Regions from separate parts of the Saccharibacillus brassicae genome, predicted to be linked through region 2. Evidence: riboswitches for the same ligand, from Rfam matches in the RefSeq annotation. Region 2 holds a riboswitch; each other region holds the start of a gene.
What was found. Region 2 has a riboswitch for thiamine pyrophosphate ahead of FFV09_RS12995 (ABC transporter substrate-binding protein). Riboswitches for the same ligand answer to the same signal wherever they lie in the genome.

Region 1 (7,887 bases), 690 kb from region 2:
CCAGCTCGCCGAGCCGTTCGCGGATCTGCACGCCGACTTTCACGCAGGCGCTTTTCAGCGCTTCGACGAAGTCCGGCGCGTAAATATGGCTCTCTTCCGGCGTATGCAGCGCCGCGACCACGGCCGGCGACAAGCCCGGCTCGGCCGCGCGCAGTTCGCCGCCGCGCAGGATCGTGCCGCTCGATCCGCGGCTGCGCTGCCAGTCCAGCCGGCGCTCAAGCGCCGCCAGGTCCGCTTCGTGGTAAGCGGCGTACAGGCTGCCGCACTCCGTATATTCGAAGTCCCGGCCGGACAGCTCCCGGACCTGCCGCTGCCAGGCCGGATACAGGTCGAGGCTTGCGCGGCACAGCGCGAAGAACTCGTCCGGCGAATCCGGATTTTCGGAATACGGCGCGAGCATGCCGGCCGCCGCGCCGGACGCCTGCCCGCCGCAGGCGCCGGCTTCGAGCAGCGTCACGTCCGCGCCGCGCAGCCGAAGCTCCAGCGCGCAGGACAAGCCGATGATACCTCCGCCAAGCACGAGGAACGAATCGTTCATGGCCGCTCCCCCGCTCATTCCACGATCAGCGACTCGAAGCCGCTGCTGGCCGACGCGTACCGCTTCTTCGGCATCCGGCCCGACAGATAGGCGAGCCGGCCGCCTTCGATCGCAAGGCGCATCGCCCGTGCCATGCCGACGGGGTCCTGCGCTTTGGCGACCGGCGTGTTCATCAGAATCGCCGAAGCGCCGAGTTCCATCGCCAGCGCCGCGTCGCTGGCCGTGCCGAGGCCCGCGTCGACGATGACCGGCACGTTCGACCGCTCGACGATCAGGCTAATATTGTAGGGATTCAAGATGCCGAGGCCGGTGCCGATCGGCGCGCCTCCCGGCATGACCGCCGCCGCGCCCGCTTCTTCCAGGCGCCGGCACATGACCGGATCGTCCGAGATGTACGGCAGCACCGTAAAGCCTTCCCTGACGAGAATCTCGGTCGCCCGCAGCGTCTCGATCGGATCGGGCAGCAGCGTCCGCTCGTCGGCGCAGATCTCCACCTTGATCCAATCGCTAAGGCCCGACGCGCGCGCAAGCCGCGCGATTCGCACCGCTTCTTCCGCCGTGCGTGAGCCCGACGTGTTCGGGAGAAATTGGTAAGCGCCCTGCTCCAGATGCTGGAGAATCGAATCGTCTTCCGCCGCTTCCAGATCGACGCGCCGGATCGCGAACGTCAGCACTTCCGTGCCGGACGCGGCGATCGCTTCGGTCTGCACGAACGGGTTCGGGAACAATCCTGTCCCGAGGAAAAAGCGCGACTGCATGTTCAGGCCGCCGAGACTCCAGCCGTCGCCGCCGGGTTCGATCCGCTCTGCCGGCCGCGCCGAGTCGGCGCGGCCCTCTGCTCCCGCTGCTGCTTGGCCGTTGTCGTATCCGTATTCATCTTCATATTCGTTCATCGGTTCAGCCTCCTCCCACAAAATGGACCAATTCGATCTTCATGCCCGGCGTGACCGGCGTCGACGCCCACTGCTCCGACGTGCGCACCTCGCCGTCCACTTCCGCCACGATCGGCCGCCCGGTCAGACCGAGCCGCTCCACGACGTCCGCCAAAGTGGCGGCTTCCAGCTCTTGCCTGCTTCCGTTTATGATCAATTCCACCATTCGAAGGCTCACCCTTTCCTGTCCAGTATGCGAATAAACGCCCGGCATGCCTCCGCGGGATCGTCGCTGCCGACGATCTCGCTGACCGCGCACAGCCGCGTCGCGCCGGCCGCGATCACGTCGTCCGCATTGTGCAGCTTGATGCCGCCGATCGCCACGAACGGAATGCCGATCCGCTCGGACACTTCGCGGATATAACCGAGCCCGACCGGCGCGACGACGTCGGCTTTGGTCTGCGTGGCGTACACGGGACCGGCGCCGATATAGTCCGCGCCCTGCTCCTGCGCCAGCAGCGCTTCTTCGATCGCATGCGTCGAGATGCCGACGATTTTGGAGCCCATGCGCCGCCGCGCTTCTTCGAGCGGCACGTCGCCCTGTCCCAGATGCACTCCGTCCGCGTCCACTTCCAGCGCCAGGTCGATATGGTCGTTCACGATGAACGGAATGCCGTAACGCCGTGTCAGCTCCCGCAGCGATCGCGCTTTGCGCAGCCGCTCCGCCGGATCGCTGTGCTTGTCCCGGAACTGGACAATGTCGGCGCCGCCGATGATCGCCTGCTCCATGACGTCCGCAAGTTCGCGTCCCGGATGAAAGTTCTCGCCGGTAATCGCATATAATCTGAAGTCCCGCAAAAGATTCGCCTCCCTGTTTTTTCACATTCGATTTCGATTTCGATTCCGTTCTATGCCCCTGTCTTGCGCCTGCGTCTGCCCTGCTGGGCAACCCGGCCTAATCCCCGACATACCGGTCGTAAATCGTGCGCGCCCGAACGGGATCGTCCGTCCCCTGCACAAGCACCCGCCCGTCCGCGAACAGCACGATCCGCTCGCCGCCCGGCAGCTCGGCCCGGATCAGGTACGGATTCGCTTTGAGGCTGCGCGCCGCCGGCGCAAGGCGCCGCTGCCACGATTCCAGCTCGAACGGCGCGTGTCCCGCGATCTGGATCGAATCGCGGCCGCACAGCGACAGCGTCGTCTCCGCTTCGCGGGCGAGCGCCGGATATTCCCGCAGCCCGCAGCAGGGACAGTCCGGCCGCGCGCGCACCGAACCGAGTTCGTGCTGGCGATTGTTCCAGACGTCGATGGACAGCAGCGTGCCGCGCCGCGCTTCGCGGTCGCCCACGAGATATTTGAGCGCTTCGGCCGCCTGGTAGGAAGCGACGATATCGACGATCGGCGCGATCACGCCGACCGTGTCGCACGTCTCGCCGCCGGAATCGGCGGTCGGGATGAAGCAGCGCAGGCACGGCGTCTCGCCCGGCACGAAGATCGCGCTCATCCCTCTCGACCCGACCGCGCCGCCGTACACGAACGGAATACCGTGCGCGTAGCAGGCGTCGTTGAGCAGGAACCGCGTCCGGAAATTGTCCGTTCCGTCCAGTACCAGGTCGACGCCGTCCAGCAGCTGCGCGATATTGCCGGGCGTCACGTCGGCAAACACCGCTTCGATCTCCACGGACGAGTTGATCCGCTTCAGCTTGCTCTCTGCCGCCACCACTTTGGGCAGCGACCGCTCCGCGTCTTCTTCGTCGTACAGCATCTGCCGCTGCAAGTTGCTGCGCTCCACGTAATCGCGGTCCGCCATGCGCACCTTGCCGACGCCGGCGCGGACCATATGGTTCGCCAGCACCGTGCCGAGCGCGCCCATGCCGACAATGCACACGGCGCGTTCCGACAGCTTGCGCTGTCCTTCGGCGCCGATCGGCGCGAACAGCTTCTGCCGGGAGTACCGTTCGTCGTCCGCCCCGCCGCCTGCTTGCGCAGCGGCGTTCCGGGTTATTTCCGTTGTTTTCGATAGGTCGTCGTTCATGATCGTCCTCCCCGCTTTGTGCGTGAACAAACAAAAAAGCCATTCGGAGAATACACGAATGGCTTGAACAATTCGAATGAGGTTCTCTACGCCAGCATTACCTGGATCAGATTAACGGTCCGGGGCACAAGGCTCCCATCTCAGCCGGACTTCATCCAGCACCCGCATTCATATTCGGTTTGAATTCAGCATAACGAATCGTTCGACGCTTGGCAACGGGGAGATCGGCCGGCGATTCGACTTTTTTTGCGCCAAGCGTACGCGATACCTGTTTAGGAGAAGCCGTTATGAGTTTATAACAGAACATACTTAGTAGAAATCCGTCTTTTTCCGACATTATCTACGTTTATTCGCTCTCTTTTTCATACTCCTATTCCTATTTTACGCAAATATTTTAATAAATGGTTTTTTCTTTGTCCCGAAACGTTTATTTATTTGGAGGTGCGCTTTGCTTAAGACGAGTTATATCGACGTGATGGACGTTTTGTCCGAAAAATTGTACGCCTCGGCCGCCCAAATCGTGGATACGGCCTGCAAGATCATTCCCGCGAACACGTTTTGCATCGCGTTGAGCGACGAATACGAGACCAAAGTGCTCAATACGATCAACCGGAGCGCCGTCATTTTACAGGAAGGACTCGTGATCGACCACACCGATTCCTACTGCCATCTGGTGACCGAACACGGCCCCGAGCCGCTCGTGATCGACGACAACCGGAACCACCCGCTGACCCGGAATATGGACGTGACCCCTTTTATCGGCGGCTGCTCGTTCATGGGCGTCACGATCAAGGACGGCGACGGCCGCGTGTTCGGCTCGTTGTGCGCGTTCGACGACAACTTTTACGCGTATCAACCGCAGGACGTCGAGCTGCTGCAATCGCTGGCCGCTTTTTTCGAAAATATGCTAACCCTCGACCATACGTACCAGAAATGGCGCGAAGCCGAGCAGGAACGGAAAAAGACGCTCGAAGAAAAAGCGAATCTGCTCGCCATTCTCAGCCACGAGATCCGCACCCCGATGAACGCGATTCTGAACATGGGCGAGATGCTCGAATCGACGCATCTGTCGGAGACGCAGCGGCAGTATTTGCGGCTGATCCATTCCAGCGGCAGTTCCCTCATGACGATCCTCAATCAGATCCTGGATTATTCCAAGCTCGATTCCGGCAAAATGGAAGTCGTGTACGAACCGTTCTCGCTCAGGGGCTGCCTGGTCGAAGTGCTGCAGCTGTTCCGCTCGGAAGCCGCCCGCAAAAACGTCAAGCTGAACGAGGTCATTCCGATGCATATGCCGGATCTCTGGATCGGGGACGAGAACAAAATCCGGCAGATCCTGATCAACCTGCTGTCCAACGCGCTGAAGTTCACGGAAGAAGGCGAGATCCGGATCGAAGCTTACGTCTCCGCCGAATCCGGAACAGGCCGGGAGACGAGTCTAGCGGTGCTGCCGCTGTCGTCCGCCTCGGGCGCCGCGCTCGAAGACGACCGCGAGGCCAACGTGCATCTGACGTTCACCGTCACCGATACCGGCAGCGGCATCTCGGAAGACAAGCAGCCGCTGCTGTTCCAGGCGTTCACGCAGCTGCATACGGCCAACTACGTCAACCGCTACGGCGGCACCGGGCTCGGCCTGTCGATCTGCAAGCAGCTCGTCGACCTGATGAACGGCGAGCTGCGGCTGAAGCATTCGTCGGCGACAGGCAGCTGCTTCTCGTTCAGCCTGCCGGTCGAGCTGCCCGAATCGGCCTGGGGCCGGTAAGCGGGCGGTAAGCCGACTGGCCGGCGAACCATCGGAGCATCGGGCTGTCTGGTGAAATCCAAGCGGCCCGGGCCGGTCGTTCCGCTTCCTGCGCTTTTCGTATAATTCCGTATAAGCATGCATGTTCAAGTCCGGAACTTTAAACCTGCGTGCCGCGAACGTCCGTACTCCAAGTACGGACGTTTTTGGTATGCCCTGCCTGCTAACGTCCGTACTTCAGTAGGGGCGTTTTCGTATGCTCTCCCTTCCAAATGTCCGATCTTGGTGCGACGGGCATTTTTGGCGTGCCTGGTCTGCGAATGTTCGAAAATTGCGGCTCGATCCGTTCTTTTCCGCGTCCAATGTCAGGTTTTGCTATGAAAATACGTACGTATTTCCGGCTGAGCGCTCAAATTTGCGATTGACAGCGCTCCCTGTATACCGATATATTTAGTGATGTTGATAATCATTATCAGAATCATATTTCTCATTTTATTGCATTTTTATTCACCGCGTAGACTTTTGCTCCACCCAATAAGCTTTCCACACAGAGAGGGGTTCATCATGAACAGAAAAAGAAAATATTCGCTCCTGACCGCCATGATCTCGATTCTGCTGGTTCTGGCGCTCGTCGGCTGCGGCGCGCAGCCGGCCGCTACGACTCCCGATTCGGCGACGACCGAAACGGCTCCGGCCGCGGACACGACGACAGCTGCCGAAGAAGAACCGGCTGCCGCCGACGCTTCGGCCATGGAATACCCGGTTACGATCAAGGGCGCGCTGGGCGATGCCGTGATCGAGAGCAAGCCTGAACGGATCGTCACGATCCAATGGGGCAACCAGGACGTAGCGCTCGCTTTGGGCGTCGTACCGGACGGTTTCTCCGCCGCCAACTTCGGCGTACAGGACGACAGCGGACTGCTGCCGTGGACGAAGGAAAAGCTGGACGAGCTCGGCGCAGCCGACCCGAACGTGTTCCAGGACACGGACGGCCTCGACTTCGAAGCGATCTCCGATACCAAGCCGGACGTGATCCTCGCCGCTTATTCCGGCATCACGCAGGAAGATTACGACACGCTGAGCGAGATCGCTCCGGTCGTCGCTTACCCGACGTCCCCGTGGACGACCAAATGGCGCGAGCAGGTTCAACTGATCGCCCAGGGCATGGGCATGCCGGCCGAAGGCGAGAAGCTGATCGCCGACACCGAAACGCTCATTAACGAGAAATTCGCCGCCTACCCGCAGCTCAAGGACAAAAAAATCGCCTGGGTCAACTTCTCCTCCGACGATCTGTCCAAGCTGCACATCTACACGCCGGTCGATACGCGCGTCTCGTTCCTCGAAGAGATGGGCCTGACTTACCCGGAGAGCATCACTTCGCTGATTACCGATCCGGACAGCTACTCGCTTGAATTGAGCGCGGAGAACGCCCAGGCGCTGAACGACGTCGACCTGATCGTCGGCTACGGCGACGACCAGCTGCTCGAAGCGCTGCAGGCCGATCCGCTGCTCGGCAAAATCCCGGCCATCGAACGCGGTTCCGTCGCTTTCATCACGGCGGATACGCCGCTCGTCGCGGCCGGAACGCCGACGCCGCTGTCGATCGCGTACACGATCGACGATTACATGAAGCTGCTCGGCGCTGCCGCCGACAAGGTTAAATAAACAAGATGAACCCGATTACGGTCTCGAGCGATCACCGTCCGAGTCCGCACATCCCGAAGCATTTCCTTACGGTACTGATCGTGAGCCTGATCCTGCTGGGAGCGAGTATTCTCGCCTCCCTCGCATTCGGCTCGCGGGCAGTGCCGTTTCACGATTTGATCGACGGTTTGTTTCGTCCGGAGAACGACTCCTACGAAGCGAACATCGTTCGAAAACGGATCTCCCGGACCGTGTTCAGCCTGTTCTGCGGCGCGGCGCTCGGCGTATCCGGCTCGCTGATGCAGGCCGTGACGCGCAATCCGATCGCCGATCCGAGCATACTGGGCGTGAATACGGGAGCTTCTCTGTTCGTGGTGTGCGGCATGGCTTTCCTGAATATGACGACGGCCAGCCAATACATCTGGCTGGCAATGGCCGGCGCCGCGCTTACGGCGGTATTCGTGTTCGGCGTCGGTTCCCTGGGGCGCGGCGGAGCCACGCCTATCAAGCTGATTCTGGCCGGAGCGGCCACGAGCGCGGCTCTCTCCTCGCTCGTCACGGCCATCCTGATCCCGCGTTCCCACGTCATGGACCAGTTCCGCTTCTGGCAGGTCGGCAGCGTCGGGTCGGGCACGTGGAGCAGTATCGGAACGTTCCTCCCGTTCCTGCTCGTCGGCCTGCTGATCGGCTTCCTCACTTCGCCGGCGCTTAACGCGCTGGCGCTCGGCGACGAGACCGCCAAAGGCCTCGGCGTCAAGACCGGCACGCTGCGGCTGATCGCGGCGCTCGCCGGCGTGATCCTGTGCGGCGCGACGACCGCGCTGGCCGGGCCCATCGGCTTCATCGGCCTGCTGGCGACCCATGTGGTCCGCCTCATGGTCGGACCGGACCTGCGCTTCGTCATTCCGCTGTCGGCCGTCGCGGGCGCGATCATCCTGACGGTATCCGACGTCTTCGGCCGGCTGATCGGCAGTCCGGGCGAACTTGAAGTCGGCGTCGTGACCGCCTTCGTCGGCGCTCCGATTCTGATCATTCTGGCGATGAGAGCGAAGGTGCG
Region 2 (7,887 bases):
GCGTCTACGCCTGGTGGAGCGGTCCGGCTTACGAGACGCCTGCGGAGATTCGCATGATCCGCACGCTCGGCGGCGACGCGGTCGGCATGTCCACCGTTCCGGAGACGATCGTGGCCGTGCACGGCGGCATGAAAGTGCTCGGCATCTCCTGCCTGACGAATATGGCCTGCGGTATTCTGGATCAGCCGCTCAGCCACGACGAAGTGATCGAAGTCGCGGCGCAGGTGCGGGAGAAGTTCGTGGGCTTGGTCAAAGGCATTCTGGACCGGGCGTAAAAAAAGCGGGAACCGGCGGGGCGGCGAGACATTGCGGCGTCGCGGCGGGAATTGGGCATGGAAAAAGAGCCAGAAAACCGGATGACGGTTTTTGGGCTCTTTTTTTGGGTTGTTTTGGGCGGGAGCGAATATTCGGGACGCGGTGTGCGGGGAACAGGGAGCCGCGATCCGGGTGAGCGGGCGTCGGAGCGATAGCCGATGACGCGGCGTGCGAAAAGGGAGAGGCTAACGAATCCTGGGCGCGCTAAGTCGTCTTTTTGGCGTGGTTTTCGAATGTAACGAATCGTGAGCACGCTAATCGGGCCAAAAGCCGGTTTTGGCCGGGAAGTCGGACGAATAGCGATATGACGATTCGTTAGATTTGCAAAAAGGCCGGAAAATCGAAAATAGCGATAGAAGGGTTCGTTGGAGTTTGGGCGGGGCGGCGGATAGACGGGCGGTCTGCCGGCCGGGTAGGCGATGGACGGACAGGCGCGAGGATGTGCAGACGGGCGCGAGGATGTACACACAGGCGCGAGGGTGTGCAGACGGGCGGCGTATTTACCAGCAAATCTACGCACTAGCAAACGTATGCACCGGTCAGTGCCCGCATCCGCGGACTCACGTACCGGCAAACGCCCGCACCCGCGGACTCACGTACCGGCAAACGCCCGCACCCGCAGACTCACGTACCGGCAAACGCCCGCATCCGCGGACTCACGTACCGGTAAACGCCCGCATCCGCCGACCCTCCCGCGTCCGGCTATTCGCTCCTTAACCCGTCTAACGCAGCGCGTAGAAACGCCGGGCGTTATCCAGCAGGATGGCGCGGGCAGCGGATTCGTCGAGTCCGCGGAGCTGCGCCCATTCGCGGCAGACGTCGGCGGTCATGGACGGATGGGTAGCGCGTCCGGAAAAAGGACCTTCGAACGGCCACGGGCCGTCGGTTTCGCTCATGACGAGCGTTTCCGGGTAGAGCCGGGCCAGGTCGCGGATTTCTTTTTCATAGAGCAGGTCCGGGGTAAAAGAAATCCGGTAGCCGCTCGCGATCATGCGCCGGACGGTGTGCTCGGAGCCTTTGAACCAGTGGAAATGCGCGCGTTCGACGCTGTATCGCTCCAGCAGGTCGCACGCGGTATCCGCATCTTCGTACACGGCGTGCAGAGCGATCGGCAGGTCGTGCCGGGCGGCAAAAGCGACGAAGCGTTCGAGCAGCCGGACGTATCCGTCTTCGTCGAGGCTTTCGCCGCGTTCCGACGCTTCGAGCCGGCTATAGTAAGGCAGGCCGACTTCGCCGACCGCCGTCATGCGCGGCGGTTGGGCAGAATTTGAAGGCGCGGAAAGCAAACAGGGTGCTGCCGATTTCTGCACGCCGGACGCCGTTTCGGGCGTGGACTCTGCCGGCGAAGCCTCTTCCTCTGCCTGCGCATCTGCCCGTTCGCCTATCCCCTCACTTGTCGCAGCCCGGGCTTCCATCCAGGCGAATAGCGCTTCTTCTTCCTCGGGAGTCGGCAGCGGCTGCTCGGGATGGAAGCCGTAAGCCGGGCGCACGACGTCCGGATATTGTATCGCCAGCGCCTCGGTCCGGCGCGCGGATTCCAGGTTCATCGAGACGGCAACGACAAACGCTCCACCTTCGTCCTGGAACTCGCTCAGCATGCGCGCCGCCTGCTGCGGATCGTACTGCTCCAGATGAATATGCGAATCGGCCAATTTGGCGCTCATGGCGGACGAACCTCCTGTCGTTTTTTTATATGAAAAAAAGCGGCGGGGCGCAAAGGGCAGGGCGAAAAAGGACGGGCCGTCCGGACCCTTTAAAACCCAAACCCAAACCCAAACCCAAACTAAAATGTGTGCAAAATGACAACATTTTATACCGAAACAAGCCGATTTTGCGAAAAAGTGTTCATTATGCTCACATTTTCCGCGAAAATCGGCCCAAAACGTACTTAAAGCTCGGATTTGTTGTCATTTTGATCACTTTTCGCTAAAAAATCGGATTTCCGGGTGAAAATGTTGACGAAAGGTCAACATTCCCTCAGCCTACGCTGCGACTGCGACTGCGACTGCGACTGCGACTGCGACTGCGACTGCGACTGCGACTGCGACTGCGACTGCGACTGCGACTGCGACTGCGACTGCGACTGCGACTGCGACTGCGACTGCGACTGCGACTGCGACTGCGACTGCGACTGCGACTGCGACTGCGACTGCGACTGCGGCTGCGGCTGCGAGGCCGTCTTACCCTCTCGCAGCCGCGTCGCGGCTTTTGCGCTGCTCTTCCTTCATCAGTCCGGTCAGTTCGCGGCGCAGCGCCAGAAATTCCGGCGTTTCCGCGATCTCTTCGCGGCGCGGGCGCGGGAACGGGACTTCGATCCGCCGAAGCACGGCGGAAGGGCGGCCGGACAGCACATAGATCGTGTCCGACAGCAGCAGCGCTTCCTCGATATGGTGCGTGACGAACAGCACGGAGCGCCGCGTCTCTTCCCAAATATCGAGCAGCCACGCTTGCATCTCGCTGCGGGTAAAAGCGTCGAGCGCGCTGAACGGCTCGTCGAGGCACATAAGTTCGTGCGGACTGAGCAGCGCGCGCACAAAGGCCGCGCGCTGCTGCATGCCGCCCGACAGCATGTGCGGATACGCCTGCTCGAAGCCGGCGAGACCGGCGCGCGCCATCCAGCGGCGGGCTTCTTCGAGCGTCTCCCGGCGCGAGGCGCCGTTGATCTCGCGGTCGAGGATCACGTTGCTTTCGATCGTGCGCCAGGGAAGCAGCGCCGGCTGCTGCGGCATGTAGGCGATATGGCCGCGCTCGCCGGTAATGACCCGGCCGTCCAGCGCGATCTCGCCGGCGTCCGGCCGAAGCAGTCCGCCGATGAGGTGGAACAGCGTGCTTTTGCCGGAACCGGACGGTCCGATCAGGCTGACGAACTCGCCCTCGCGCACTTCGAGCGAGACGCCGCCGATGACGGGCAGCGGCTTGCGTCGGCTGCCGAACGATTTGCTTACGCCGGACAGCGCCAGCTTGACCGGCGAATCGTGCCCGCCTCCGGAAGCGGCTCGCAGCTGCGCGTGTTCTCCGTCAGCGTTCCTGCCGCCGGATTCAAGCCGGCGGCCCGCATCCGCTCCGGCACCGCTCCCGCCGTTCTCTACCCCGCGCCGCGAATCGCTCTCGCCATGCTCTACCTCGCGACGCGCACCGCTCCCGAGCCTACCGTCGTCTCCGACTCTTTTAACCGGCAGGCCGTTCTCTTCGATTCCGCTCATCCCGCTCATTCCGCTTCGCCTCCTTCCGCGTTCCCGCTTCGGCGTCCGCCGCGCACGACGAGCCGCTCGATCAGCGTGACCAGCAGGAACAGCAGCAGGCTGAGCGCGACGATGATCACGATGGCGGCGAAGATGCGGTCGGTGCGAAACGCCGATTTTTGCAAAATCATGTAATAGCCGATTCCTTTTTGCGCGCCGATCCATTCCGCGATAACGGCGCCCATGACGCTGTACGTCGCGGCGATGCGCAGTCCCGAGAACAGGGAGGGCAGGGCGTGGGGGAACTCCAGTTTACGGAAAATTTGCACCCGTTTCGCCCCGATCATGCGCATGTAGTTCAGCATCGTCCGGTCGGTCTGCGCGAATCCGTCCATCGCCGAGACGGCGACGGGGAAAAAGCACACGAGCGTAATGACGATAATTTTCGGCAGCAGGCCGAAGCCGAACCAGATCATGAGCAGCGGCGCAAGCGCGATCGTCGGCACGTTCTGGCTCAGGATCAGCAGCGGATAGAGCGCCGATTTGAGCAGGGGCACCAGATGCAGCAGGCAGGCGACCAGCAGGCCGACCGTCGAGCCGATCGCGAATCCGATCAGCGTCAGCCGCAGCGTGGACAGCGTGTGCATCCAGAGCGAGTCCGCGCTGCGCGAAGCTTCGCCGGCGATCAGCGAAGGAGACGGCAGAATCCACGCTTCGATCGCGAAGAAGCGGACCGCCATCTCCCACACGAACAAAAACAAGAGGACCGCCACGAAGGGCGGCCACGCGGAGCGGAACCATCGGCCGAGCGTCAAGCGCAGGCTCATGGACGGTATTTGGCGGTCAGACGTTCGATGCTGATCCCGTCCGGACTCGGATAATGCGCGATTTTGATCTGGGAGATGACACTCGGCGCGCCGGCTTCGGTCAGCGCTTCATGCATCTGCCGCACGATCTCGAGCAGTTCCGGCAGTTCGCCTTCCATGGTCGTCTCCAGCGCGTGTACCTCGTATTTGACGCCGGAGCGCTGGATCACTTCGATCGCTTTGTCCACGTAGGGGATGGAGTCTTCGCCGTTCGGCGTCTTCGGGATAACCTGAATGCTAAGCAGGGTCGCTGCCATAAACCATCTTCCTCTCTGGGCTGAATTTTATCTGGATTCTATCCGAATCTTGTCCGAATCGGACCCGACCCGGAGTGCTTCTATTTCGCTGTCGGCAGATAGTCGTTGGTGAACGCCTTCGTGGAATCGAATTCGCCTTCGAGCAGGTTCTGCGAACTCATCCACTTGCCGTAGTTGTCCCATACTTCCGGCTTCTGCATGCCCCATTGGTCCGCGTCGTCGCGGTATTTCGGGCTGAGCCATTCCTGGCTCGCTTTGACCAGTTCGGGATCAAGGTCCGGCACGGCCTGGATCAGGATATCCGCCGCTTCGGCCGGATGGTCGATCGCGTATTCGTAGCCTTCGCTCGTCGCTTTCATGAACGCTTTGACCAGTTCCGGGTCGTCCGCGATCTGCTTCTCGTTCGTCGCGATGACCGGCGTGTAGTAGTCGAGACTGTCGGAATAATCCTTGACGTACAGCATGTCGATCGGTTCGCCGCGCAGCTTCGCTTCGATGCCTGTCCAGGCGTAGAAGATCCAGGCGAAGTCGATATCGCGTTTGACCGCGGTGAAGAAGTCGGCGTCGCCCATGTTGATGTTTTCCACTTTGGACACGTCCGCGCCTTCCTGGTCCATGATCGATTTCATGACCGCCGCTTCGACCGGGGAACCCCAGCCGCCGTACCGTTTGCCTTCGAAGTCTTTGGGCGATTTGATGTTCCGGTCGGTCGGAGCCGCGAAGCCGGACGTATTATGCTGGATGACCGCGGCGAGCGAGACGAGCGGAACGCCCTGGACGCGCGCCTGCGTGATGCTTTCCTGGTAGCTGATGCCGAACGGCACTTCGCCCGAAGCGACCATCTGGTCCGCGCCGCCGGCACCCGGCTGCAGGATCGTGACCTTCAAGCCTTCCTGTTCGTAAAAACCTTGATCCACCGCGGCATACAGGCCGGTGTGGTTCGTATTCGGCGTCCAGTCCAGCACGACGCTTACGTCGCGCAGCGTCTGCGCTTCGCCGCCATCCGCCGCTTTCGGGTCACCGGTCGCCGCAGGCGTTCCGCCGCCGGCACCGCCCGAGCAGGCGGTCAGCGCCAGCAGCAGCGCCGCGAGCGGAGCCGTCCATTTTATTCTTTTGCCGATCCCCTTGTGCGTGCTTCTCATTTCTCTGTCTCCTTCAACCGTATTGCCCGCTGCTTCATGCCCGCCGGAACGCCAAAAAAGCGCCCCGGATTCCGGGACGCGTCACGTCGATGCAAGCTGCGGGTCCCGATCGAGAAGCTAGATGGGGCAAACACGCTTAAACGTTCCTACGCTGGCATTACCCAGATCAGGTATAAGGGTCAGTATCTGCTTGGGATACACTCTCAGCCGGCCTTGCTTCCGGCACCCCCCGGGGGTTATGAATTTGTCGGGTTTGCTTCGGAGTCATTATAGCCTTTAAAAGAAAAGCTGTCCAGCGAACGAATCGATTCGGTAAGCATCCGGTTCACTTTCGTCTATTCGGGTACTTACTAATAGAGAGACGAACCACTGTAGCTCGAATACACCCATCTTGCTTAGGAGGCTTTATACCATGGACCAACAACAATTGGAACAAAAAATTACGGAAACTTTGGAACGTAACCGTTTCGGATCTTTCGCCACGGTCGAAGGCGGCCGTCCGAAAGTACGTTACATGACCGTATTCAATGAAGGCATGACCATCTATCTGGTCACCAGCTCCCAGACGCACAAAGTCGAAGAATTGGAGAAGAACCCAAACGTGGCGCTGCTGCTCGGCTTCGAACAAGGCGGAACGCAGGACGAAGTCCAGGTCGAAGGTACGGCCGAAATTACGCGTGACGAAGAGCTGCGCAAAAAGCTGTGGCACGATTCGTTCGAGCAGTGGCTCGAAGGACCGGAAGATCCGAATTACGTCGTGATCAAAATCACGCCTTCGCGTGCGGAATACGCCAAAAGCAAACACGAAGTGGAAGTTTGGGAAGGCTAAACCTCTTCTGAACGCATAAGTCAATTGTTGTATAAAAAGCTCCGAATCGGCCCAGTGGCGCCGGTCGGAGCTTTTTTGTATGAGAATTGTGTGAAATTGTTTTGATAATCAGCTAAAAGGTCTAAAAAATAAGTCGAAAGAACCCGATTCTAAAAGAGGGGCACTGGGTAATAGGTGAAGATTGAATCGCTTGCTGTCTAGGTTAAAGGAACCGGTTTTTTGGTCGGAGTGGATATTGCGTCAATTATAAGTTTTGGGGGGTTCCTTAAGTATGGAGCATATATGCAGCAGCTGTCAGCCGGTAAAGCCCATCGAAGATTGGGGTACCGTGTATTTGCGTCCCGTGACGGAGATGCTGAATGAGTTGGTCGAAGATCGCAACTGGAAATCGGGACGAAACGGCTACGAGAGCGGCGTTCTGTTTTTTTCATATACGAGCAAGGAACAATTTCTGGAGATGGCGGAATGGCTGAACAGCCTGCCGGTCGAATGGACGGAACCGCTTCAGGTGAAGATCTGCGGGGAAAAAGATTCGCCGGTTCTGCTGCCATGGCTGCCGTTCTCCCAGATCGCGGCGCGGTTTCAAAACATGGACATGGTCAGCATCATCACGCAGGAGAAATTCACAAGCTTCATGCAGCCGATCGTCAACGATCAGGAAGCGATCGTCGCTTACGAATTTCTGCTGCGCGCGGCTCCCGGGGGAGAGTCGTTCAATCCGTTTGAACTGTTCGACGTGGCGCGGCGTACCGGGATGCACTCGTTTCTCGACCGGGCGGCGCGAATCTCGGCGATCCGTCGCAGCGCGGAAGTGCTGCCCAAAGGCGTAAAACGTTTTATTAATTTTCTGCCGTCCTCGATCTACAATCCGGACTACTGCCTGAAGCATACGTTTGCCGCTATTCAGCGCTACCAGCAGGACCCGCAGGACTTCGTGTTCGAAGTGGTGGAGACGGAACGGATCAGCGACATGCCGCATTTGCAGCGCATCTTCAACGTGTACCGTTCGCGCGGCGTGTCGGTGGCGCTGGACGACGTCGGTTCGGGTTATTCGACGCCGGAAGTGTTGGCCAACCTGAAGCCCGATTTCGTCAAAGTCGACCGGGGCTTGATCGACCGCTGCGACGAATCGCCGGACAAGCAGCGCCGCATCGAAGAGATCGTCAACATTTCGTCGAGCTTCGGCGGCGTCGTGCTGGCGGAAGGCATCGAGCGGCGCGAAGAATACGAGTTCTGCCGCAGCCTTGGCATTTCGCTGGCCCAGGGTTATCTGTTCGGCCGCCCGGCGTCGGAACC
Region 3 (7,887 bases), 1.6 Mb from region 2:
GCGACGCTTTGAGCAGCGCCCAGGGCAGCATGGCGTTGCCGTACGTGATCGAATCTTCGTACCAGTGCCAATCGTCTCTGCGATACGTCCGGTAGCTGCCGAGCAGCCGGCCGGCCATCTTGTCGACCAGCGCTTCGATCCGCGTGCGCGGCAGAAACTCCGGGTCCGGCGCGTCCGCGTCTCCGTAAGGAAACGCGTAGAGCAGCGCCCCGGGAGCGTCCAGTATCGAAGTCAGGCCGATTAAGGCGTACGCCATCGCCCGCGGCGAACGAATCTCCTCCAGATGCGGCAGCGCGCGGTTCAGCATGTACTTGCACGTATTTTGCAGATTGTCCGGCAGCGGACTGTCTGCGATCGCCGAGCCGAGCGCCCAGGCGCAGCGGCCCTGGCAGTCTTCGGAACCGATCGTCTCCGCGAACGAGCGGTCGTAATTCATGAAGTTCCGGAAGCTGCCGTCGTCATTTTGCGCGTGATACAGAAAAGCTGTATACGTATGCGCCAGATCCAGCGTCGTCTCGCCCGGCTGGGCCGCATAGGCCAGCGCGGCGGCGATCAGCGCCCGGGCATTGTCGTCCGACGTATAGCCGTGGAAACGGTCGGGCACGCCGAATTTGGTATGCTGAAAAATGCCGGTGTCGTCCGTCAGCCGGCGCAGGTACGACAGGGAGAGCGCGTCGGGGTTCGGGGCGGTGTTCAAACGGCACTTCCTTTGGCGGAGCAGGTGCGCAGCAGCGCCGCGTATTCGCCGGCGATATGGTTCCAGTGCATCGTGCTTCCGAGCTGGAGCGTCCGGCGTTCCATGTCCGCTTTGAGCTCCGGTTGATCGAAGACGCTCAGGATATGTTTTTCCAGCGAGACCGAATCCCGGAACTCCGCCAGCAGTCCCCGTCCGTCCGCCAGCATCTCCTGCGCATAGCGGTAAGGCGTCGAGATGACGACCCGTCCGTAGCCGATGCCGAACGCGAGCGTCCCGCTGACCGCCTGATCCTGCCCCAAATACGGGGTGAGGTAGATGTCCGACATAACGAGCGACTGCACAACTTCTTCCTGCGACAGATGCTTGTCCACGAACAGCACGTTTGTGCCGAGGCCCAGTTCCGCGACCCGCTGCTGGAGACTTTCCCGGTACACTTCGCCTTCGCGGCGCTTGATGCTAGGGTGGGTACGGCCCCAGATGATGTACAGCGCTTCGGGATGGGTAAGCACGACGCGGCTCATCGCTTCGATGACGTATTCGATGCCTTTGCCGGGACTGAGGAAGCCGAACGTGGACAGGATCTGGCGTCCTTCGTGCCCGTAACGGACTTTCAGCTGCTCGCGGCTCTCTGTCTGCACAGTCGGGACGCCGTGATGGTGCATCTCGATTTTGGTCGGCGAGATGTCGTACACGTCGGTCAAATCGGCGATTTTGTTGCGCGCCATCGTGACGACCTTGAAGCTGAGCGCGGCCAGTTCCTGCATGATCCGGCGCTGCTCCGAAGACGGGGCGGCCAGCACGGTATGAAAAATGACGATGAACGGAACGTGCAGCGCCGCGGCGAAATCGAGAATATGGCTGCCGTTGTCGCCGCCGTAGATGCCGAATTCGTGCTGGATGACGACGACGTCCGCGTCGCTCCGGTTGAGGTCATCCGCGGCCCGTAAATAATCGTCAAGCCGGTTCTGCGCGATTTTGCCGATCACTTCGCTGCGGTACGCATACGCTCTTTCGTCTTCTACCGCTATAATGGACGGGGGAGCGAAGTCGCCCAGCAGGGCCAACTGGCTCATCATATCCTGGGAAAAAACGGCCAATCCGCACTCGCGCGGCGAACTGGTTCCAACGAAAACGGCTTTGATTCCGGGCGTGGCAGGTTGGAGATTTGGATTTATCATGATAAATCCTCCTTTTCATATTTTTACATAAAACAGAACGAAAAAAAGAAATAAAGAGAGCTTTATTTCTATCAGGGGTGCATGAAAAGGAAAGGGTAAACAGAGTGATCCAGAAGAGGAGTCCGTTCGTAAGGGGAATAGATCAACGCTATCACTTGGTCGATATTATGTAAAGCAAGCAAACGTATAATGTAATGAAAATTGACAAACGGGGAGCGGTCCAAGTGAAGGAGCAGCGCCGAAACATGGATACGAAAAATAAAACGGCGATCGTGACAGGCACGTCGAGCGGGTTCGGCCTGCATATCTGTATCGGGCTGGCATCGGAGGGGGTGCGCGTAGCGGCCTGCATGCGGCGGCCGGAAGCGGCGGAGCGGCTGCTGGCCGCGGCGCGGGAAGCCGACCGCGCGGCAGGGGCGGAAGTCGCAGCGGGCAGGGACGCAGAACCTGGAGCCGAAGCCGGCGCCGTCCGGAATCGGAGCGGAGACGCCGGGAAGACGATCGAACCGCGCGGCCTGATTCCGCTCGGAACCGGGCCGGTGTCGGGCCTGATCTTCCCGGTGGCGCTTGACGTATGTGACGACGCACGCGTGACCGAAGCGGTGGCGGACATTGGCGCAGCGTTCGGGCGGATCGATATTCTCGTCAACAACGCGGGACTCGCGATGGGCGGATTCATCGGCGAAGTGCCGATGCACGGCTGGAGGGAACAGTTCGCGGTCAACGTGTTCGGCCTGATCGCCATGACCGGCGCGGTCGTCCCGTACATGCGCGAGGCCGGAAGCGGCTGCATCATCCAGATGAGCAGCGTCAGCGGCGCGATCGGCCTGCCCGGCTACGCGCCGTACGTCTCGTCAAAGTTCGCGATCGAAGGCTTCAGCGAATCGCTCGCGCTTGAGACGGCTCCGCACGGTATCCGCACTTACGTGCTCGAACCGGCGTCGTACAAGACGGAGATCTGGGACAAAGGCTTCGCCGGCATTCACCGGGCGGAGCATTCGCCGAACGAGGCGGCGCTGCAGCGGATGCTCGATATGTCGCGTGCCAGCGCGCAGAGCGGCGGCGATCCGCGCGACGTGGCGAAGCTCGCGGTGGACCTGGCGCTCGGACGGCGGGGCCGCGGCCGTTTTCGCTATGTGCTGCCGCGCGGGGCGGCCGCGCTCGTCTGGTTCAAAAAGCGGCTGCCGGACCGGCTGGTGCAGGCCGTTATGCTGCGGATTTTGCGGCGCGGCATGAAGTAAGAGACCTACCTAAGCGGCGCATGCGGAAATTCGCTGTTGCGCTGCCGCGCCAAAAGGTGTAGGGTGAAAAGCAACTGCATAACGATACGGGGGTCCGGGCGAGCCGGACTGAGATTGAAGCCGTTTGACCGCTTCTGACCGTTAATCTGATCTGGATCATGCCAGCGTAGAGAATTCGTATCCGTCCGTGAAATCGGCGGCTTTCTGCGCATTTTTATGCCGGAAAGCCGCTTTTTTGCGCTTCCGGCAGCGAAAATGCCGGGCGAACCCTCGTCGTTACCGCAGCAAACGACTATGAGCGGGGAGAATGGGACAATGGGTATCAAAAGTGAAAAGGCGCCTTCGCGGCGCAAAGGATTGACGCTGACCGACGTATTGGTCACGGTCGTCGTATCGCTCGTGCTGGGCGTCGTCTACCATCTGTGGGCATCGGTATCGAGCATCGCGGGGCTGCTGTTCGTCCAGTCGGACGAGCTGGTCTACGGCATGTGGTTCGCCGCTTCGACGCTTGCGTTTCTGTTGATCCGCAAGCCCGGCGTCGCTCTGATCGCCGAGATCGCGGCGGCGCATCTGGAGATCGCTTTCGGCAGCGCCTACGGCATCCAACTGCTGCTCTACAGCGTCGTGCAGGGGCTGGGCGCCGAATTGGTCTTCGCGGCGTTCCGTTACCGCAGCACCAGCGCTTTCGTCGCGGGCCTTGCCGGTATCGCGGCGGCCGCCGGCTCGCTGCTGGCGGACATTTATTACGGGTACGTCACGGAATACGCGACGTGGCTGCTTATTCTGAAATATTCGCTGCGGACGATCAGCGGCTTCGTCATCGCCGGGTACCTGATGTACGGCTTGGCGAAGCTGCTCGAAAAAGCCGGCGTTACCCAGTCGCTGCGGCCGGTGGAGAGGAAAGAATACGATGCGCTGGACAGCTGAACAGCCGGAGCCCAAGGTCGAATACGCCGCCGAAGCGGAGAAGCTGCGGCTGAAATTTCCCGGCACGCCGGACTTGCTGTTTCGCGATTTGTCGCTCCGAATCCGCCGCGGCGAAAAAGTGCTGCTGCTCGGCCCGAGCGGCTGCGGCAAATCGACGCTGCTGCAGGTGCTCGGCGGCATCATCCCGCGGATCACGGAAGTGCCGCTCAAGGCGGAGCGGCTGAGCGTGCCGGATTCGGCGGGCATCGTGTTCCAGGACCCCGACACGCAGTTCTGTATGCCTTACGTCGACGAAGAATTGGCTTTCGTGCTGGAGAATCTGGAAGTGCCCGCGCCGCGGATGCGGCCGCTGATCGAACAGGCGCTGCGCGAAGTCGGGCTGGACCTGCCCGACCCGCACGTCGCGATCGGCTCGCTGTCGCAGGGCATGAAGCAGCGCCTCGCGCTTGCGTCGGTGCTGCTGCTCGCACCGGACACGCTGCTGCTCGACGAGCCGTCCGCGCTGCTGGACCCGGAAGGGCGGCGCACGATCTGGGACGCCGTTCGCCGCGTCGCCGGAGGCCGGACAGTTATCATCGTCGAGCACCGGCTCGAAGAAGTGCTGGACTGGGTCGACCGGGTCGTCCTGTTCCGGGGCGACGGCACGATACTGGCCGACGGTCCGGCGGCCCTGATCTTCGGCCGCTACCGCGCGGAGATGCGCGAATACGGCATCTGGCATCCGGAAGCCTGGCACGAGGCTTACGGGGCCGGGGCGGCTCCGGCGTCCCGGCTGGCCGGCGAGCGAGGCGAGCGGCGCGCTGTCGGCGGCGCGGCGGCATCGGGCGAAGCGGCGCTCCGCGTCGCTGCGCCCGAGCGCGTCGATCAGGCGGCTGTCGCGGCTTCGGCCGGCTATGCCGTTGACGCGCAAGCCCCCGGCGTTCCGGCCGCCGCTGCCGGGCCGCGCGCATCGGCGGCTCCGGGCGAAGCCGCCGACGCGGCCCGGCCGCTGCTTCAGCTGCGCGATTTCCGCGTGCTGCGCGGCGGCAAGGCCGTCTGCGCGGCGGAATCGGCCGCCGTCCGGCCCGGCGACCTGATCGCGCTGACCGGCCCGAACGGCGCCGGCAAAAGCTCGCTGCTGCTCGGGCTGATGGGCCTGCTGCCGCATGAAGGCTCGTGCGAATACGCGGGGGAACGCCCCCCGGGCCGCCGGGCGCTGCGGGAGACGGCGGCGCGGCACGCCGCCTTCGTGTTCCAGAACCCCGAGTTCCAGTTCGTGACGAACCGGGTGCTGGACGAAGTGTCGTTCACGCTGCGCAGCGAAGCGGCGGAGAGCGGCGCGGCCCGCGGCAGCTGGCGCGCCCGCTGGTTCGGGCGCAGCCGACCGGACGGCGAAGCGGAAGCCGGCATTCTGCGCCGGGCTTCCGACTGCCTAGACGTTTTCGGGCTTGGCGATTATGCCGAGCGCCATCCGTACCTGCTGTCGCTCGGCCAGAAGCGCCGGCTCAGCGTCGCTTCGGCTATCGTGTCGGACAAGCCGCTGCTGCTGCTCGACGAGCCGACGTTCGGCCAGGACGCACGCAACGCGTTCGCGATTCTGGATCTGTGCGAGCGGCTGCGCGCTTCCGGCCATGCCGTGCTGATGATTACGCACGAGATGGAAATCGCCGAGCGGCTGGCCACGCAAATCTGGCGGATCGAAGACGGCCGGCTGGCCTCGATCGAACAGACGGGCCGCTCCCGCGCCGACGGGCTGCGGCTGTCGAAGGAGGTACGTCCGTGAACGGATTTTTCGAACCGGCCCGCACGACGTGGCTGCACCGGGCCAACCCGGCGCTCAAGCTGCCGCTGTTCCTGCTGCTGTTCGCTTTGACGGTGCTGACGCACCGGATCGACGCTTCGTTTTATCTGGCCGTCGTATTTCTGCTGCTGCTGTTCGCCGCTTCCGGTTATCCGGCCTGGAAAACGGCGCTGCTCGCTTCGGGCTTCGCGCTGGCGTTCGCTTCCGCTTCGCTGTCGATGATCCTGTTCGGCAAAGGCACCGAGATCTGGTGGTCGCTTGGTCCGATCTCGATCTCGCAGGAAAGCTTCTATCGCGGCCTGCATCTGGGCTTCCGCTCGATCGCGTTCGGCTGCCAGGGGCTGCTGTTCGTGCTGACGACCCGCTCGACCGACCTGTTCTACGCGCTGATGCAGCGCCTGAAGCTCAGCCCCAAATACGCCTACAGCTTCATGGCGTCGCTTCGCCTCATGCCGATGGCGCTGGAGGAGCTGCGCATCCGGCGCGACGCCCTTGCCGTGCGCGGCACCGGAGGCGCCGGACGGGGCTTCGCGCCCGCGGCGCTGCTGCGCCTGCCGGAGCTGTACGCGCTGCCGCTGCTGGCGCAGAGCATCCGGCGCGCCCAGCGTACCGCCGTCGCGATGGAAGTGAAGCGCTTCGATGCCGAGCGCCGCAGAACCTACTATTATCCGTCGCCGGTTACGCGCAGCGATGCGGCCGTATTCCTGCTGCTCGCCGGAGCGGCTGCCGCCGCGCTGCTGCTGGCGCAGCTGGTGCCGGTGTTCGGGCTCGGCGACATGCGGACGAGTCCGTGAACGGGCTGCGTTCCGGGCTGCCGCAAAACCCTGCTGCTCCGAATGGAGCGGCAGGGTTTTTGTTCGGGCCAGGCCTGCGCGCGTTACTGTCTTTTTGCATACTATCGATCTTTTCGCATTCTCCATATCTATATGCACGTCCATACGCACACCCCCCGCACCCCGCACGTTCCCCGCCCCCGCGCAGCGAATCCTCATACCGCTATTTCCCGATTTTCCGCCTTTTTTGCAAACGAACGAATCCTCGTGTTCTTATTCGCTCCCATTCCGTCGATTCAGGCCGATTTCGGACAAATAACGCTGCTGCGATTCGTTAGTATGCAGTAAAAGCGTTTTTATCGCCGAATAGCGTGACCCGGGTTCGTTAGGTGAGGCGAAAGCCGCGAATTTTTCCGAATGTCCCCCACCGTCTGCGGCAGCCTGACCAGAACGCGGGCCAGTCCTTCTTTTTCCCCGAATCCGCACAAAATCCGTCCTGCCCAAGCAGAGGTTTCGCTCTTTTTCCCACAGGCTTCGATCGACGTCCGTTTGAGCGGCTTCACCCGCGGCTTTCCGTTCCGGATATTCATTTAATACTTTCAATTTTTCAAGTATATGGTATCATCAGGACGGAAGGACGACGCATTTGCGCAAGCTGCGTTCGTTCAATCGTTTGCACAAAATTCCGTTTGCGCTTCGTGCGTTTTATTGCGAAATTTCCCGGCAAATGGAGATTCCAAATGGCTCGCTCGGGTTAAACATGTTATATGTGGTTTTATACTGTCTCGCTGATTTGCATTCCCGTTCTGCTATCCTGGCAAGTCGCAACCGCCCGTTCGGGCACTTACACATCTGCGGAGAATGCTCCGCCACGCGCACAGTCGTATATATTGCCGAGGAGGTTCGTCTGAATGAAGAAAAAAGAAATGATCGCCATGCTGCTGGCCGGCGGACAAGGCAAGAGATTGAAAGGCCTGACGAAGTCTTTGGCAAAGCCTGCCGTATACTTTGGAGGAACGTACCGCATCATCGACTTCCCGCTTAGCAACTGCACGAATTCCGGTATCGACACTGTAGGCGTGCTGACCCAATACGAACCGCTCGTGCTGCATTCTTACATAGGGGTCGGAAGCGACTGGGACATGGACCGCAAAAACGGGGGCGTGTTCGTCCTGCCTCCTCACGAACGCGAAGACGGAAGCAGCTGGTACCGGGGAACGGCCGATGCCATCTCGCGGAACCTGAAGTTTATCGACCAATACGACCCGGAGCATCTGCTGGTCCTGTCGGG

Region 1: linked by a shared signal. The riboswitch ahead of FFV09_RS10115 (ThiF family adenylyltransferase) and the one ahead of FFV09_RS12995 (ABC transporter substrate-binding protein) in region 2 are both predicted to bind thiamine pyrophosphate.
Region 3: linked by a shared signal. The riboswitch ahead of FFV09_RS06180 (ECF transporter S component) and the one ahead of FFV09_RS12995 (ABC transporter substrate-binding protein) in region 2 are both predicted to bind thiamine pyrophosphate.

The regions. Positions count from the first base shown of each region.
Region 1 covers NZ_CP041217.1:2,429,875-2,437,761, forward strand. Annotated here, with positions in the region: gene FFV09_RS10095 (FAD-dependent oxidoreductase) at 1-538, opposite strand, end outside; gene FFV09_RS10100 (thiazole synthase) at 553-1,431, opposite strand; gene thiS (sulfur carrier protein ThiS) at 1,436-1,636, opposite strand; gene thiE (thiamine phosphate synthase) at 1,645-2,268, opposite strand; gene FFV09_RS10115 (ThiF family adenylyltransferase) at 2,366-3,445, opposite strand; TPP riboswitch at 3,511-3,621, opposite strand; gene FFV09_RS10120 (ATP-binding protein) at 3,894-5,207, shown strand; gene FFV09_RS10125 (iron-siderophore ABC transporter substrate-binding protein) at 5,751-6,851, shown strand; gene FFV09_RS10130 (FecCD family ABC transporter permease) at 6,857-7,887, shown strand, end outside.
Region 2 covers NZ_CP041217.1:3,122,677-3,130,563, forward strand. Annotated here, with positions in the region: gene FFV09_RS12965 (purine-nucleoside phosphorylase) at 1-275, shown strand, start outside; gene FFV09_RS12970 (TatD family hydrolase) at 1,038-1,979, opposite strand; gene FFV09_RS12980 (ABC transporter ATP-binding protein) at 2,496-3,527, opposite strand; gene FFV09_RS12985 (ABC transporter permease) at 3,524-4,324, opposite strand; gene FFV09_RS12990 (thiamine-binding protein) at 4,321-4,620, opposite strand; gene FFV09_RS12995 (ABC transporter substrate-binding protein) at 4,701-5,762, opposite strand; TPP riboswitch at 5,889-6,002, opposite strand; gene FFV09_RS13000 (pyridoxamine 5'-phosphate oxidase family protein) at 6,175-6,591, shown strand; gene FFV09_RS13005 (EAL domain-containing protein) at 6,863-7,887, shown strand, end outside.
Region 3 covers NZ_CP041217.1:1,509,388-1,517,274, reverse strand. Annotated here, with positions in the region: gene FFV09_RS06195 (glycosyltransferase) at 1-697, opposite strand, end outside; gene FFV09_RS06190 (glycosyltransferase family 4 protein) at 694-1,875, opposite strand; gene FFV09_RS06185 (SDR family NAD(P)-dependent oxidoreductase) at 2,121-3,116, shown strand; TPP riboswitch at 3,193-3,307, shown strand; gene FFV09_RS06180 (ECF transporter S component) at 3,432-4,043, shown strand; gene FFV09_RS06175 (ATP-binding cassette domain-containing protein) at 4,027-5,805, shown strand; gene FFV09_RS06170 (energy-coupling factor transporter transmembrane component T family protein) at 5,802-6,617, shown strand; gene FFV09_RS06165 (glucose-1-phosphate adenylyltransferase) at 7,508-7,887, shown strand, end outside.